Regions from separate parts of the Pseudoalteromonas sp. Z9A6 genome, predicted to be linked through region 1. Evidence: predicted binding sites of a transcription regulator. Region 1 holds the regulator's gene; each other region holds the start of a gene.
The links. The regulator sigma-54, encoded in region 1, starts transcription at its own class of promoters, with help from an activator protein. The targets are predictions, from matches to a motif close to GTTGGCACGNNNNTNGNNT.
Positions count from the first base shown of each region.

Region 2: the regulator sigma-54 is predicted to act here: its motif matches at 2,699-2,717, upstream of glnA (glutamate--ammonia ligase).
Region 3: the regulator sigma-54 is predicted to act here: its motif matches at 2,433-2,451, upstream of GQR53_RS12890 (DUF1328 family protein).

Region 1 covers NZ_WTKZ01000009.1:4,541-10,143, forward strand. The annotation lists gene mgtE (magnesium transporter) at 1-921, opposite strand, end outside; gene GQR53_RS05375 (HPr family phosphocarrier protein) at 1,054-1,326, opposite strand; gene rapZ (RNase adapter RapZ) at 1,369-2,214, opposite strand; gene ptsN (PTS IIA-like nitrogen regulatory protein PtsN) at 2,233-2,685, opposite strand; gene hpf (ribosome hibernation promoting factor) at 2,690-2,977, opposite strand; gene GQR53_RS05395 (RNA polymerase factor sigma-54) at 3,004-4,503, opposite strand; gene lptB (LPS export ABC transporter ATP-binding protein) at 4,573-5,298, opposite strand; gene lptA (lipopolysaccharide transport periplasmic protein LptA) at 5,295-5,603, opposite strand, start outside.
Region 2 covers NZ_WTKZ01000015.1:44,367-49,969, forward strand. The annotation lists gene GQR53_RS08200 (hypothetical protein) at 1-227, opposite strand, end outside; gene typA (translational GTPase TypA) at 442-2,265, opposite strand; gene glnA (glutamate--ammonia ligase) at 2,773-4,179, shown strand; gene GQR53_RS08215 (DUF4124 domain-containing protein) at 4,293-4,814, shown strand; gene glnL (nitrogen regulation protein NR(II)) at 4,897-5,603, shown strand, end outside.
Region 3 covers NZ_WTKZ01000033.1:17,135-22,737, reverse strand. The annotation lists gene GQR53_RS12910 (aspartate kinase) at 1-1,036, shown strand, start outside; gene csrA (carbon storage regulator CsrA) at 1,128-1,319, shown strand; gene GQR53_RS12900 (YcxB family protein) at 1,370-1,837, opposite strand; gene GQR53_RS12895 (hypothetical protein) at 1,971-2,162, opposite strand; gene GQR53_RS12890 (DUF1328 family protein) at 2,220-2,393, opposite strand; gene GQR53_RS12885 (OadG family transporter subunit) at 2,912-3,157, shown strand; gene oadA (sodium-extruding oxaloacetate decarboxylase subunit alpha) at 3,169-4,950, shown strand; gene GQR53_RS12875 (sodium ion-translocating decarboxylase subunit beta) at 4,964-5,603, shown strand, end outside.

The sequences.
Region 1 (5,603 bases):
GCTAGCTACAAAAGCAGCTGCAAGTGCGGTTAGTAAATTAACTCCTAGCCAAACTGAGCGTTTTTTAGAGCTTTTTAGTACAGGCGCGAATGTATCCTCTTCATCATCAAGACCGGCTAGGCTTAATAAGCTATGCTCGGCATCTTCTCGGATTACATCAACGATGTCATCGATAGTAACACGACCGAGGAGTTGGTCGTTATCGTCCACCACAGGGGCCGATATCCAATTATGGCGCTCAAATAATTGCGCTACTTCACTTTCATCCATTGAGATTGGGATAGACTCACAATCTTCATCCATTAAATCGCGCACAATTTTTTCTGGCGGATTAGTTAATAATGTACTCAGCGATAAAGCGCCTATAAAGCAGTTATGTTTATCAACAACATATAAATCATCTGTACCCTCTGGTAACTCACCACGCAGTCTAATATAACGAAGTACAACATCGAGTGTTACATCAGGGCGAATGGTCACCGTATCGGTGTTCATTAGCGCACCTGCTGAACGCTCTTGATATGACAGTGCTTGCGTGGCACGTTCACGGTCTTGAATGTCCATCGCGCTAACAACGTCTTTATAGACGGTATCTGGCAGGCTACGTAATACTTCACCTAAGTCATCGTGGCCCATGTCTTCAGTTGCGGCGGCAATGTGCTTAGGTTCCATTTGGGCAATAATGCCTAAACGAACATCTTCAGATAATTCTTCAAGAACATCACCCTGCACATCAGGATCGACCAATTGCCAAAGCAGTCGGCGAATTTTATGCGGTGATGATTCTAATAATAATGCGGTATCACAAGGAGCCGTTTTTGCGAGCATGCGCCTAACTTGAACAAATTGACCACTATTGAGTGACTTCGTCACCTGTTTTAGTTGCTGTAGTGGGTAATCTTGTTCAAAAGCTTCAGGCATTGGCGTCCTTTATAAATTGTTATATTACTTTATGGGGGGGAGGTGAGTTAACTGGCGTTACTAACCTATCTATTTTATATATCTGTTTTAATTGAAGCATTAGTAATGCGAATATTGTTTTTATAAAACAGGTTATTCTTGTTCATTAAAGCGTTGTGCTATTAATTCTCCAACAGCGTGTAAAGCTTGCTCAGAATCAGGGCCTTTACAAACAACTTTAACTTCTTTTCCTTGGCTACTTTCAAGTAACATTAGTGCAAGTACGCTATCGCCTGCTGCTTCTTTGTCATCTTGGAATAATGTGATTGTCGCATCAAATTGTACTGCTAATTGCGCAAGCACAGTAGCTGCTCTGGCGTGTAAGCCTAATTTGTTTTTTATTAAAAAGGTATCTTCACAATGCATAACTTACTCTACCTAAGCTGAACAGGTGATTATTCAGCTATATTATTTTTCTTGCTCGCGATGGCGAATTTTTACATTGGGATGTGTCATTGCGAAACTTTCACCGATAGTTTGCGCTAAATACACAGAGCGATGTTGCCCGCCTGTACACCCAATAGCAATGGTTAAATAACTGCGGTTATTTCGTTCTAAATGTGGTAACCACGTTTGTACAAATGTTTGAATTTGCCATGTGAATTTTTGCACTATGCTGTGATTAGCTAAATAGTCTTTAACCGGTTGATCTAACCCATTTAAAGGCTTTAACTCTGGTTCCCAGTGTGGATTTGGTAAAAAGCGTGCATCAAATACGTAGTCTGCTTCTTTTGGTATACCGTGTTTAAAACCAAATGATTCAAATGTGACAATCAGTTGCTTATCTTTTTTACCTAAAATCTTTTCACGAATAGATTCAGCGAGTTGATGAACACTTAAATCAGTCGTATCTATCATAAAGTCGGCGCGAGTGGTTAATACATCAAGTAATTCTTTTTCTTTTTTGATGGCTAAATCAAGGGGCAACGAGTCTATTGATAGTGGGTGTAATCTGCGTGTTTCAGAAAAGCGTTTGATCAATGTCTGATCGTCGCTATCTAAATAAAACAACGTAGGGTTTGCAAAGCCAGGCAAGTATTCAAGAATATCGTTAAATTCATCTTGTTCTTTAGGGATGTTGCGCACATCTATGCTAACAGCAATTTTATCGTAGCTATCAGACACACTGCGAACTAATGAAGGTAGTAGGTTTACTGGAATATTATCTACGCAATAATAACCTAAATCTTCTACAATGCGCAAAGCAACCGACTTTCCAGAACCAGAACGGCCGCTTATGATAATTAACTCCATTTAACACCCTTTATAAAACTATGATTGATCGACAATAACTTGGTAAAGCTCAGTATCAGATTTTGCACTGCGTAACTGTTTACAAAAATCTTTGTTGTTTAGTTTATCAGCAATGGTTGCTAGAGTCTTTAAGTGCTGCTGGTTATCGCCATCTGGTACGATGAGTGCGACAAAAATATCAACAGGGCGATTATCGATTGCATCAAAGTTTATTGGAGTTTCGCTAACGAGCACTAAAGCCAAAGGCTCTTCTGCACCGCTCATTCTTCCATGAGGAATAGCAATGCCACGCCCTATACCTGTACTACCTAATTTCTCTCTGCTCATTAAAGCGTTAAGAATATCTTGTTGCGGTAAATACGGAAGTTTGTCGTGAGCAAGTTCGCTAATGAACTCTAAAATTCTTTTTTTGCTATTAAAAAGGACCGCAGCTTTGCTGCAGTCCTGGCATATAAGTGAACTTAATTTCATCATATTAGTGTCGAGCAAGCTTCTCTTTGTGTTTGATTACTTGGCGATCGAGCTTGTCGATCAACGAGTCAATAGCGGCATACATATCTTGATGTTCTGTAGAGGCAAATAGCTCAGCACCGCTTACGTGTATTGTGGCTTCTGCTTTTTGATTTAATTTTTCTACATCGAGAATGACATGAACATTATTAATATGATCAGAGTGTCTTTCAAGCTTCGCAAATTTAGTATTAATATAGTCTCTTAGTGAATCGGTTAATTCTACGTGACGACCAGTTAAGTTTAGTTGCATAAGCATTACCCTCTTAGTTTAGCGTCTTAAATCAGACTTTTACGCTGATTTGACGGTGGAATAGCAAGAGATTCACGGTATTTTGCGATTGTACGTCTTGCTACTTTAATTCCTTGCTCAGCCAATATATCCGCTATTTTGCTATCACTCAATGGTTTTGCTGAGTTTTCTGCTGCGATTAATTTTCGGATAAGCGCACGTATTGCTGTAGATGAACATTCACCACCGTTTTCAGTACTTACATGGCTTGAGAAAAAATATTTAAGCTCAAATATACCACGGGGTGTATGCATGTACTTTTGAGTAGTCACACGCGAAATTGTCGATTCGTGCATTTCTACCATTTCAGCGACATCATTTAAAACCATTGGTTTCATGGCTTCAGGGCCATGTTCAAAAAATCCTTGTTGTTGCTTAACAATACAATTAGTAACTTTTAATAGCGTGTCGTTTCTACTTTCTAAGCTTTTAATAAACCATTTAGCTTCTTGTAAATGTGAGCGAATAAACTGGCTGTCGCCACTTGATTTTACAGTGCGAGACATTGCCGCGTATTGGCTATTAACACGAATTTTAGGCATGCTATCTGGGTTTAATTCGACAACCCAGCGACCTTTAATTTTTTTAACTGACACATCAGGAATAACATACTCAGATTCTTCCCTTACAATAGTATCTGCAGGTTTTGGGTTGAGAGTATGTATTAGTGTCATCACTTCTTTAAGCTCTTCTTCTTTAAGCTTAGTTTTTTTCATTAATGTACGATAGTCGCGAGCTGCTAATAGATCAATATGCTCGGTTAAAATCATTTTCGTTTCATTAATGTAAGGTGTTTCTTTATCAAATTGATTAAGCTGAATACACAAACACTCTTGTAAACTACGTGCAGCAATACCAACAGGATCAAACAGTTGAATGCGTTTTAATACCGCTTCAATTTCATCAAGTTCGACTTCGTTATCATCTTCGTTTTCTTGATTAAAGCTTTCTAAAATTTCTTCGCAACTGAGAGTTAAAATACCTGAATCATCGACGGCCTCTACAATCGCAATCGCGATGGCTTCATCGGTAGGGCTAAATGGCGTTAGTTGTAATTGCCACATTAAATACTCATGGAGCGTTTCAGTAGAGGCGCCTTGGTATATAGATTCGTCTTCAGGCATTGGACCTGATGAGGCTGCTGGGGCGGCACTCATGTACTCATCCCAACTAACATCCATAGCCATGTCGTCACTTAGCGTGTCTTTTGCAAGTGCTTCACCAGTATCTTGTTCGTATTCGCTCGGAGCATCATCAGCAGATGCGCTAACAGTTATGTCATCGGTATCAGCTTTTTGCTCGTTTTTACCAGCAGCGTCTTCAGAATAGTCTGCCTCTTCAACCTCTAATAGTGGATTACTGTCGAGAGCTTCTTGTATTTCTTGCTGGAGATCCAATGTACTGAGTTGCAACAAACGAATAGCTTGTTGCAACTGTGGAGTCATTGTAAGTTGCTGGCCCATGCGCAGCTGTAGTGATTGCCTCATGTATCTCTAACAATCCTTTTATGTTGTTATAATTAATACTAGCAGATGCTTAAAGACATGGCGTAAATGTTACAGCCTAAATTGCTCGCCTAAGTAAACATCGCGTACTGTTTTATCATTTAATACGTGTTCTGGAGTACCTGATGCAATCAGCTCCCCATGAGAAACAATGTAGGCTTTTTCACAAACATCAAGGGTCTCTCTTACGTTATGGTCGGTAATTAATACACCAATCCCACGATTTTTAAGATGTTCTATTATTTTCTTTATATCTAATACCGAAATAGGGTCAACACCGGCAAACGGTTCATCCAGTAATATAAATTTAGGATCTGCTGCCAGTGCTCGTGCTATTTCTACACGACGACGCTCTCCACCCGATAATGCCATACCTTGGCTATCACGAATGTGTTGTATGCTAAATTCATCTAATAAGTTATTGAGCGTGTCTTCTCTGGCTTGTTTATTTAGTTCTTTGCGCGTTTCTAAAATGGCCATTAAGTTTTGATAAACAGTCAGCTTTCTAAAAATCGATGACTCTTGTGGTAAGTAGCCTATGCCTAATCTAGCACGACTATGCATAGGTAAAAGAGTAATATCGTTATCATCAATAGATATTTTACCTTTGTCGCTAGGAACAAGCCCTACAATCATATAAAAAGTCGTTGTTTTACCAGCACCGTTAGGGCCAAGTAAGCCAACTATACTGCCAGCTTGTACTTCAAGGCCGACGTTTTTTACAACTTCACGACCTTTATAGCTTTTTGCCAATAGTTCTGCTTTTAATGTGCTCATGGTTGACCTTTATCGCCTTTTTTACTTTTTTTAGTTTCGATCGGTACTAAAATTGTGTGAACGCGGTCAGTTGAGTTTTCATCTTTTTCGGCACTGATGAGCTGCTGCTCTATGTCGTAGGTAATGCTTTTAGCATTTATTTTTTGTCCGGCTTGCGATACTTGTGCATTACCAACAAGCGTTAAAAAACGCTTAGATACATCATAACGTACTTCGTCAGCACTGGCGCTCATAGTCGTGCCGTCTGATTGCTTTTCTTCAAAGTGCGCAGGGCTACCTGTGGCAATTAATAATTGTTTATTATC
Region 2 (5,603 bases), on a different contig from region 1:
ACCACAGCTGAAGCAAGGAAAATAAAACATATTATTTGAAATAATTCAGTTTCAATATCATAGAAGCTATTAGCAATTGATAACAAAACAAACGGTAAAAAAATTAATATGAGATCTTTCAAGCCCCAATCATTTTTTCCTAACGTTTCAAATTCATCTTTATATTTTTGCAGTTCAGCAATATGTTCTATCTCTAGTTTTGCCTTAATTACATTTTCGGTATTCACACTAGCTTACTCGCACATATTAAATATAGCTTTGATAATAACTTAATACCTTTTTTAGGTTCAATATTAAAAACTGCTTAACAGTATCGAACCAACCGCGATGTTCTTCCAACCTGAGAGCTTACAGCTCTTCTCTCGCTAACTATTGTTCACAAAAAAGCCGCTGTATTTTTCAATACAGCGGCTTTTAAAATCATTATTCTAAATTAATAGATTATGACTTAGGTGCACGACCCGCACGTTTACGTTCGTTTTCTGTAAGGTGTTTCTTACGGATACGAATGTTTAGTGGAGTAACTTCAACTAGCTCGTCATCATCGATGAACTCAAGCGCTTGCTCAAGTGAGTAGTTAAGGTGTGGAGAAAGCGTTTGCGCTTCATCAGTACCAGATGCACGTACGTTAGTTAACTGCTTGCCTTTAAGGGCGTTAACTGTAAGGTCGTTATCACGGTTATGAATACCGATAACCATACCTTCGTATACTTCAACACCGTGACCGATGAATAAACGGCCGCGCTCTTGTAAGTTGAATAATGCGTTAGTAAGTGCTTTACCAGTTGCGTTTGCAATCATTACGCCGTTCTTACGAACACCGATAGCGCCACCTTTATGAGGACCATAATGATCGAACGTATGGTACATAAGACCAGAACCCGAAGTAAGCGTCATGAAATCAGTTTGGAAACCAATTAAACCACGGCTTGGGATCATGAAGTCTAAACGCATACGGCCTTTGCCATCTGGAGTCATGTTAGTAAGTTCACCTTTACGTAGGCCAACTTGTTCCATAACAGAACCTTGATGCTCTTCTTGACAGTCAATAGTCACTGTTTCAAACGGTTCTTCTAGAACGCCATCTACAGTACGTAAGATAACTTCTGGACGAGAAACTGAAAGCTCGTAACCTTCACGACGCATGTTTTCGATTAAGATACCTAGGTGTAATTCACCACGACCAGAAACACGGAAGCTATCTGGGCTTGCAGTATCTTCAACGCGAAGTGCTACGTTGTGTACTAATTCTTTGTCTAAACGCTCACGGATATTACGTGACGTTACAAACTTACCTTCTTTACCACAGAAAGGTGAGTTATTTACAGAGAATGTCATTGTTACAGTTGGCTCATCAACACTTAGTGGTGGTAATGCTTCAACGTTTCCTGGGAAACAAACTGTATCAGAAATCTTAAGCTCACCAATACCTGTTACAGTTACGATGTTACCAGCGTAAGCTCTATCAGTTTCGATACGCTCAAGACCTAGGTAGCTTTGTACTGCACCAATTTTACCATTACGTGTAGTGCCATCAGCACTGATAATAGTAACTTGTTGGTTAGGAGCAACAGAACCACGTTTTATACGACCAATACCAACTACACCAACATAAGAGTTGTAATCTAGTTGAGAAATTTGCATTTGGAAGTCACCTTCAGGATCTGCATCCGGTGGTGATACTTCTTCAACGATCATCTTGAACATAGGTTCCATGTTGTCTGATGGTTCGTCTAAATCTAGTGTTGCCCAACCGTTGATTGCTGAAGCGTAGATTACTTTAAAGTCTAACTGTTCGTCAGTCGCGCCAAGGTTGTCGAATAAATCAAAGATTTGATCCATAACCCAATCTGGACGAGCGCCTGGCTTATCAATTTTATTGATAACGACGATTGGCTTTAAGCCTTGCGCGAATGCTTTTTGCGTAACGAAACGCGTTTGCGGCATTGGACCTTCTTGAGCATCAACAAGTAATAATACTGAGTCAGCCATCGAAAGTACGCGTTCAACTTCACCACCGAAATCGGCGTGTCCCGGGGTATCTACGATATTGATATGGTAGTCATTCCAAGAAATGGCTGTGTTTTTAGCCAAAATGGTAATACCACGTTCTTTCTCAATGTCGTTTGAGTCCATCACGCGCTCTTCGTTACCGCCGCGTGTTTCTAATGTACCTGATTGCTCAAGTAGTTTGTCAACCAGTGTTGTTTTACCATGGTCAACGTGCGCGATAATCGCTATATTTCTTAACTGTTCGATGCTCATATATTTACTCAGAGAAATTAAATTCTCATTGATCCTGCAAGATCTACGCACTCATCCACGCTTTCGCGAGATGTCCCAGCATAGGATTTAAAAGGGCGCATATTATCCCTCATTAATGACATGGATGAAAGTTTATCCAATATAAATTTCAAAACTTTCTCAATACTTTTACTAAGTATCTGTTTTATATATGACAATTATATGAATTAAATTTCAAATTTTTTTTGAAAAACAGCCTTTTTGGCTATTTTGCTGATCTTTTTGGTACTCTTTTGCATTTAGGTTATGCTATTTCCGAGCGATTAAATTAGCAGCAAATTGTGCCCTGTAAATTTTGCACCAAAAAGGAAAATTTACGCACCAATATAGTGCGTTTGTACATTCCATTTTGATGCAACGATATTTTTTTAATTTATAAACAGCTAGTTATAAAAATGGCACAAAATCAGCTTAGTAAATCCCAAAGCAATTATGCAGCAATAACAAAACCCAATAGTTGGAGGACACATGTCACAATCGGTTTTAGATTTTATTAAAGAAAATGACGTCAAGTTCATTGATTTACGCTTTACTGACACTAAGGGTAAAGAACAACATATATCTATTCCTCATCACCAAGTTGATGAAGACTTTTTTGAAGACGGTAAAATGTTTGACGGTTCTTCAATTGCAGGCTGGAAAGGCATAAACGAATCAGACATGGTATTAATGCCAGTTGCTGAATCAATCAAACTAGACCCTTTCACTGAAGAATCAACATTAATCGTACGTTGTGACGTAGTAGAGCCTTCAACACTTCAAGGTTATGAGCGCGACCCGCGTTCTGTTGCTAAGCGTGCTGAAGATTACATGCGCTCTACAGGTATTGCAGATACAGTTTTATTTGGCCCTGAGCCAGAGTTTTTCGTATTTGACGACGTTAAATACAAATCAGATATGTCTGGTTCTATGTACAAAATTGATTCTAAGCAAGCTGCTTGGAACTCAGATAAAGAATATGCAGATGGCAACACAGGTCACCGTCCAGGTATTAAAGGCGGTTACTTCCCAGTTGCTCCTGTTGATGACTTCCAAGATTGGCGTTCAGCTACGTGTCTAGTTCTAGAAGAAATGGGTCAAGTAGTAGAAGCACATCACCACGAAGTTGCAACAGCAGGTCAAAACGAGATTGCTACTCGCTTTAATACAATGGTATTAAAAGCGGATGAAATCCAAGAAATGAAATATGTTATCCATAACATGGCTCACTTATACGGTAAAACAGCAACGTTTATGCCTAAGCCAGTTGTTGGTGATAACGGTTCTGGTATGCATTGTCACCAGTCACTTGCTAAAGATGGTGTAAACCTTTTTGCTGGTGATAAGTACGGCGGCCTTTCTGAAGATGCGCTTTACTACATTGGTGGTATCATCAAGCATGCTAAAGCAATTAACGCTTTTGCAAACGCCTCTACTAACTCGTACAAACGTTTAGTACCAGGTTTTGAAGCACCAGTTATGCTTGCATACTCTGCACGTAACCGTTCTGCATCAATCCGTATCCCAGTGGTTCCATCTGAAAAAGGTCGTCGTATTGAAGTACGCTTCCCAGATCCAACAGCTAACCCATACCTTGCTTTCTCAGCAATGCTTATGGCTGGCCTTGATGGTATCAAAAACAAGATCCACCCTGGCGATGCTATGGATAAAGATTTATATGACTTACCAGCTGAAGAAGCAGCAGAAATCCCAACTGTTGCAGCATCACTTGACGAAGCACTATCTGCACTTAGCGCAGACCGTGAATTCTTAACTCAAGGTGGTGTATTCACTGATGACTTAATCGATGCTTACATCGAACTTAAATCTAAAGAAGTTGAAAAGCTTAACATGACAACTCACCCAGTTGAGTTTGAAATGTACTACAGCTGTTAATTTAGCTGTATAAAATATGTGTGTTCTCAAGCCCGCTTTGCGGGCTTTTTTAATGGTAAAATTAATCAATCTCCACTAAAGTTAAGTTACCGACAAAAATGCAGGGCTGCAGAGTGAACAACAAGATTTTATTACTATTAATTGCTTTAGGATTAAGCAATTATGGTTACGCTGGTGAAACAAAGATATACGCTTGGAAAGATAAAAATGGCGTATTAGTGTTCTCTGACACCCCTCATAAAGGTGCTAAAGAGGTAAAGCTTACCAGCCAAGATCTTAATATGCCTGCAACAAATACTGACATTTTTGACGAGCAACCCCAGCCCCAACAAGCGGCCTTTAGTATTGCCATTTCCTCACCTGATCATAACCAGACTATTCGTGAAAATACCGGCACTGTTTATGTTACTAGCCGAATAAAACCACGCTTTGAAACTGGTTTTACTATACAACTTTTTATTGATGGCAAAGCACATGGCCCAGCCAGTGACAGTTCAACCTTTGCAATAAGAGATGTAGAACGTGGTGAGCACACACTACAATTAAAGCTTTTGAATAGTAAAAACCAAGTTATTGCTATAAGTGAGCCCTGCATATTTTTTATGCACCGAAAAGGGCTAAACCTAAGTAACTAAATTGGGGCATTACTAAACGTGCAGCAGTGTATTTTACTATATAACTTGCTTGTAAATATCAACGCACTAAAATGGTGCAGCTATGATTAATAATAAAAACTTTAGCCCTGAGCTACTCGATGCTATTTGGCAAAATCAAACAACCGCTATCATGTTGCTTGATAAAAACTTCACCGTTGTCTATGCCAATACCAGTACTAGCGAACTGCTTGGCCTTGGTAACAAGCGCCTATTAGATCAGCCTTTCGATAGTCTTTTTAATTACCATTCAATCGATTTGCAGCGTATAGAACAATACTCATTAGTTGAAGGTGTAGATTGCCAGCAGCACAGAGCTGACGTGGTTTTTAGCGATTCTCGCCATGCAAAAGTAGCCGTAAGTACACGACAAATTAAGTTTGAAGGCTCACTTTATATTTTATTTGAGTGGCGCCAAACTGATGACGAAATTAAGCACGACCAAGCGTCTAATCAAATGCATCAATACCAAGCAGCCCGAAATCTAATTAGAGGCTTAGCTCACGAAATTAAAAATCCTTTAGGTGGAATTCGCGGAGCGGCGCAGTTATTGCAGTATGAGGTTGATCAACAAGAAAGAGACCAATGTGCTGAACTTATCATTGAGCAAGCCGACCGATTACGTGAATTAGTAGATAGGCTTTTAGGGCCAAATCAGCTTCCGCAAAAATCGTATGGCAATATACATCAATCACTTGAATCAGTTGCACGACTAAGTACGTTAGATAATTGTTCTAACATTAGCTTGGTTAAGGATTACGACCCAAGCAT
Region 3 (5,603 bases), on a different contig from region 1:
GAGTAGCCGTGAACTAGATGTACTAATTAGCACCGGAGAGCAGGTTTCTGTATCACTACTTGCTATGGCTATTATAAAACGTGGCCACTCTGCTGTGAGCCTATTAGCCGATCAAGTCAATATTTTAACCGATAACATGTTTGGTAAAGCTCGTATTGCAGAGGTTGCTGCTACGCGTTTAAAGCATGAGCTTGAGCATAATCGTATTGCTATTATTGCTGGGTTTCAGGGGCGTGATGTTGAGGGCAACATTACAACGCTTGGGCGCGGCGGCACCGATACATCGGCTGTAGAAATAGCAGCGGCTATAAAAGCTGACGAATGCCAGATCTATACAGACGTTGACGGCGTATATACTACAGATCCTCGTGTTGAACCTAACGCGCGCAGAATGAGCCAAGTTACCTTTGCCGAAATGCTAGAGCTGGCAAGTTTAGGGGCGAAAGTTTTGCATATTCGCTCAGTAGAAGCCGCAGGAAAACATAATGTGCCACTTAGGGTGCTTTCGAGCTTTAATCCCGATGAAGGTACATTAATAAGTTTTGAGGAGAACGATATGCCAAGCAAGGTTGTATCGGGGATTGCGTTTAATCGTGACGAATGTTTAATTAAGGTACAAGGTGTGCCAACGGGCACGCAATATCTTTCAAAAATATTGAAACTTTTTGCCGAAAATGGCATCGAAATAGATATGATTAATCAAGTTAATCATAACTTTGAAAAAATAGACTATGCTTTTACTGTGCACTCGAATGATTATCTGCAAGCACTTGAATTATTGAGTGAAGATCAAGCTCAGCTCAGTGCTCAAAATATAAGCGGATTGCAAGCAGTAGCTAAAGTTTCTGCTGTTGGCATGGGTATGAAATCACATTCTGGTGTCGCTAGTTTATTTTTTGATGCATTAGCGCAGGAAAATATTAATGTGGTTTTAGTCTCGACTTCAGAGATTAAAATTTCAGTTTTAATAGATGAAAAGTACTTAGAGTTGGCTGTTCGTGCATTACACAAGGCATTTTTAACAGAAAATGGATAGATTGCGAGTTTTTACTTACTTTTCAGTCTAATTTTCATTAGTATGTTTAAGCGGAATCTTATAATTTTTATTGGAACATGGGAGCAAGAGAATGCTAATACTAACTCGTAGAGTAGGTGAAACCCTAATGATTGGTGACGAAGTAACAGTTACTGTTCTAGGTGTTAAAGGAAATCAAGTTCGAATCGGTGTTAATGCACCAAAAGACGTATCAGTGCATCGTGAAGAGATTTACATGCGCATACAAGCTGAAAAGTCGAACCCTAATCCGGGCAATGCTTAATCAACACGTATACGTAGTTGAGTAATTAACTCAACTAGACTAAAAGCCACTCACTGAGTGGCTTTTTTGTTTATAAAAGCGAGTGTTTCAGGACTAAGTATTTGTTTTGATATGTACTGCATGCCGCTTTTGTTTTTAATAATAATACCTTGCTGGGTGTCAATTACTTCGCTTATATTTTGCCATTCTAATTGATAGCTTTTGTAATGATTAGCAGATTTAATACCTTCTTCATCAAAGGTAAGTGTTACCTCAGAGCCTGATGCTCTGCTGAGCATTTGTCTGGTTACCCACCATGGTCTGCGATAGTAAAAAGCGACGCATTCGAGTACCGCTAACATGATCATAAACGATCCTAAGTAATGATCATCTAAAACATAAATGCCAAATAAACCAAGCGCAACTAACAACACAAGTAAAAAGTATTTAGGTTTTGCACGCTTACTATAAGGGAGTGACTCATCAAAACACTCGTAAAAGTAGGGTTTATCTAATGTGTAGGTGGTTGTGAATGCCATTTTGCCTTGCTTTAAATATCGTTTTTTTTATTTTAACAAGCTAACTGCTAAATGAGCAGCTTTATAGTCAGTGATTTTATTACTGGCACAAAAAAACGGCTCGAAAGCCGTTTTTTTAGCGGTACAAGAAGAATTAACAGTTAGTTTCTTCAGCGTTCACGCCTTCTTTAACATTTTCACATGCATCTTCAACAGAGTTTTGCACGTCAGTTACTGCTTCGTCGATACGTTCGCCAGCGTCTTCTGCATGGTTGTCTTCACAACCCATCATGAAAAAACCTGCAAATACTGCGATTAGTGCTGCTTTTAAAGTTGTAGAGTTCATAGTGTAATTCCTTGTAAGTATTAATTAATTTTAGTGTTTGTTAGTTGAATGCTTTATCTACCTGGGTGATTTACCACGTAGTGCACCTGAAACTAATGAAATCACTAAAAGTACTAAAAAGATAAAAAATATAATTTTTGCTATACCAGCTGCGGCACCTGCGATGCCACCAAAACCTAACACTGCAGCGATTAAAGCAATAACTAAAAATGTAATTGTCCAGCGTAACATTGTTTTCTCCTTGGTTATCAAATTTGCTCATAACAACTAATGCCAGTTATATGCCAAAGTTTATTTTTTATAAATATCAATTGGTTATGGTTTTTTACTGTTGTTCTAGTTATTAGTTGGTTAGTAACTTTTACGCTTTGTTATGTAAGTTATTCACACTGTTGCAAATAACTGCTAAATATTCACTAAATAGGGTTTATTTGGTAAGACCAATTAACAAGTGGCAATGGCTTTGCATTTAATATTAAAAGTTGGTGTTTATTTTTACTTAGCTTGATAGTTAATTAACAACTTCCATATAACTATTAGCTATAGTCGTTATTTCTTGTATGTATTGTAGGGCGCGTGATTGCTGAGTTATAGCATGTAAATTAATTGAGTGTTATGTTGTGTATTGTTTAATTGGTTTTACCAATTTACAAGATGTAGACAAAGCGATTAGTTTTGTTATTATCCAGTGAATAAATATTTAATTAAATCGATTTTTTATTTTCGATATGGGTTTCAAGGGGAGAAAAATGGATATAGGTGCTCTACTCACAACGGCTGGTAACTTAATGCTTACTGGCATGGTTGGGGTGTTTGTATTTCTGTCGATATTAATTGGTGCAGTAACGCTTATGTCTAATTTGGTGACGCGCTTAAGCGAACCTGACGTGGCGACACCAGTTAAATCACCATCTTTTAAATCTCAAGGTGTGCCTAATGAGCACGTCGCTGCTATTAGTGCTGCCATTGCTCAGTACAAATCAAATAATAAATAAGGGGCACACACATGGCTAAATTAAAATTAACAGAATTGGTATTACGCGATGCTCACCAATCATTATTAGCAACGCGTATGCGCCTAGACGATATGCTACCGATTGCTAGCAAATTAGACGATGCGGGTTATTGGTCTATTGAATCGTGGGGCGGTGCTACATTTGACTCGTGTATTCGTTATTTAGGCGAAGATCCTTGGGAGCGTATTCGTGCACTTAAAAAAGCGATGCCTAATACTAAACAGCAAATGCTATTACGCGGTCAAAACTTATTAGGTTACCGCCATTACGCTGATGACGTAGTTGAAAAGTTTGTAGAACGTGCACATAAAAATGGCGTTGACGTATTTCGTATATTTGATGCAATGAACGATGTTCGCAACCTAGAAACAGCTGTTAAAGCGGCTGTAAAAGTAGGCGCTCATGCTCAAGGTACTATTTCGTACACAGTTAGCCCAGTTCATACACTTGATATGTGGCTAACTCTTGCAAAACAGCTTGAAGATATGGGTTGTCATTCAATTTGTATTAAAGATATGGCGGGTTTATTAAAGCCGTACGATGCTGAAAAACTAATTAAAGCACTTAAAGAAACTGTATCAATTCCAATTGCTATGCAGTGCCACGCTACAACAGGTTTAAGTACTGCTACTTACCAAAAAGCAATTGATGCTGGTATTGATATGCTCGATACCGCTATTTCATCAATGAGTATGACTTATGGACATTCCGCAACTGAAACTATTGTATCGATAGTTGAAGGGACTGAGCGCGATACTGGGCTTGATTTAAACCACCTAGAAGAAATTGCTGCTTACTTTAGAGATGTACGTAAAAAATATGCGGCATTTGAAGGTAGCTTAAAAGGGGTTGATGGGCGCATTTTATTAGCTCAAGTACCTGGTGGCATGCTTACAAACATGGAAAACCAACTTAAAGAGCAAGGCGCAGCCGATAAGCTTAATGAGGTTTTACTTGAGATCCCACGTGTACGTGAAGATCTTGGCTTTTTACCTTTAGTAACACCAACGTCGCAAATTGTTGGCACTCAAGCGGTACTTAATGTGCTAACGGGTGAGCGTTATAAAACCATTACTAAAGAAACTGCTGGCGTATTAAAAGGTGAATATGGCTTAACACCAGCACCAATGAATAAAGAGCTACAAGAGCGCGTGCTTGATGGAGCGGAAGTTATTACTTGTCGCCCTGCTGATAACATTGCACCTGAGCTTGCAACGCTTGAAGCTGAGTTATTAAAAGAAGCACAAGAGCAAGGTTTAACACTTGCTGATGATCAAATTGATGACGTATTAACTTATGCATTATTCCCACAAGTTGGTTTGAAGTTTATTAAAAACCGCAACAACCCAGATGCATTTGAGCCAGTACCTTCTGTTGAAGATAAAAGCAGTAAAGCACCTTCTAAATCAGTTTCAAATAGTAACAAAGTGAAGGCTGAGCAATACAGCGTAAAAGTAGATGGTAAAGTTTATGACGTAGTAGTAGCGCAAGGTGGTGAACTTAAGGAAGTAACATTAAAAGACTCTGAGCACATTCCTCAGTCTGCTTCGGTTGCATCAGGTGAAACACTTAACGCGCCTCTAGCCGGTAATATTTTTAAGATTAAGGTAAAAGCTGGGCAAGTTGTTAACGAAGGCGATGTAGTGATTATTATGGAAGCCATGAAAATGGAAACTGAAATACGCGCTACGCATACCGGAACAATTGCTGAAGTGTTAGTTAGTGAAGGCGATGCTGTAACTACCGGCGACGCTATGATTGCATTAGCTTAGGAGTAAATAGAGGATGGAAGGTATTTTAAACCTCTGGAATGCGACAGGCATTGCTAACTTTACAATCCCATCGTTAATAATGATTGCGGTAGGGTGTTTATTACTGTTTTTAGCGATAGCTAAAGGCTTTGAACCACTATTATTACTACCTATTGGTTTTGGTGCAATTTTAACAAATGTACCAGTGGCAGGTTTGTCAGACCCAGGTGGGCTTTTATACTACGTTTATTATGTGGGTATTGATACGGGGATTTTTCCGCTGTTGATATTTATGGGAGTAGGGGCGCTGACCGACTTTAGCGCACTTATTGCAAACCCACGTATGTTGTTATTAGGTGCGGCTGCACAGTTTGGTATTTTTGCTACATTGTTTGGCGCTATATTACTTAACTATGTGCCAGGTTTTGAATTTACTCTACAGGACGCATCGGCTATTGCCATTATAGGTGGTGCCGATGGGCCAACAGCAATATTTTTAGCATCAAAACTGGCACCTGATTTACTAGGCGCAATAGCAGTAGCTGCATATTCATACATGGCACTTGTGCCAATTATTCAGCCGCCAATTATGCGTGCGCTAACCACACCAGAAGAGCGCCAAATTAAGATGCCTGAATTACGTAAGGTATCTAAAAAGGAAAAGATCATTTTTC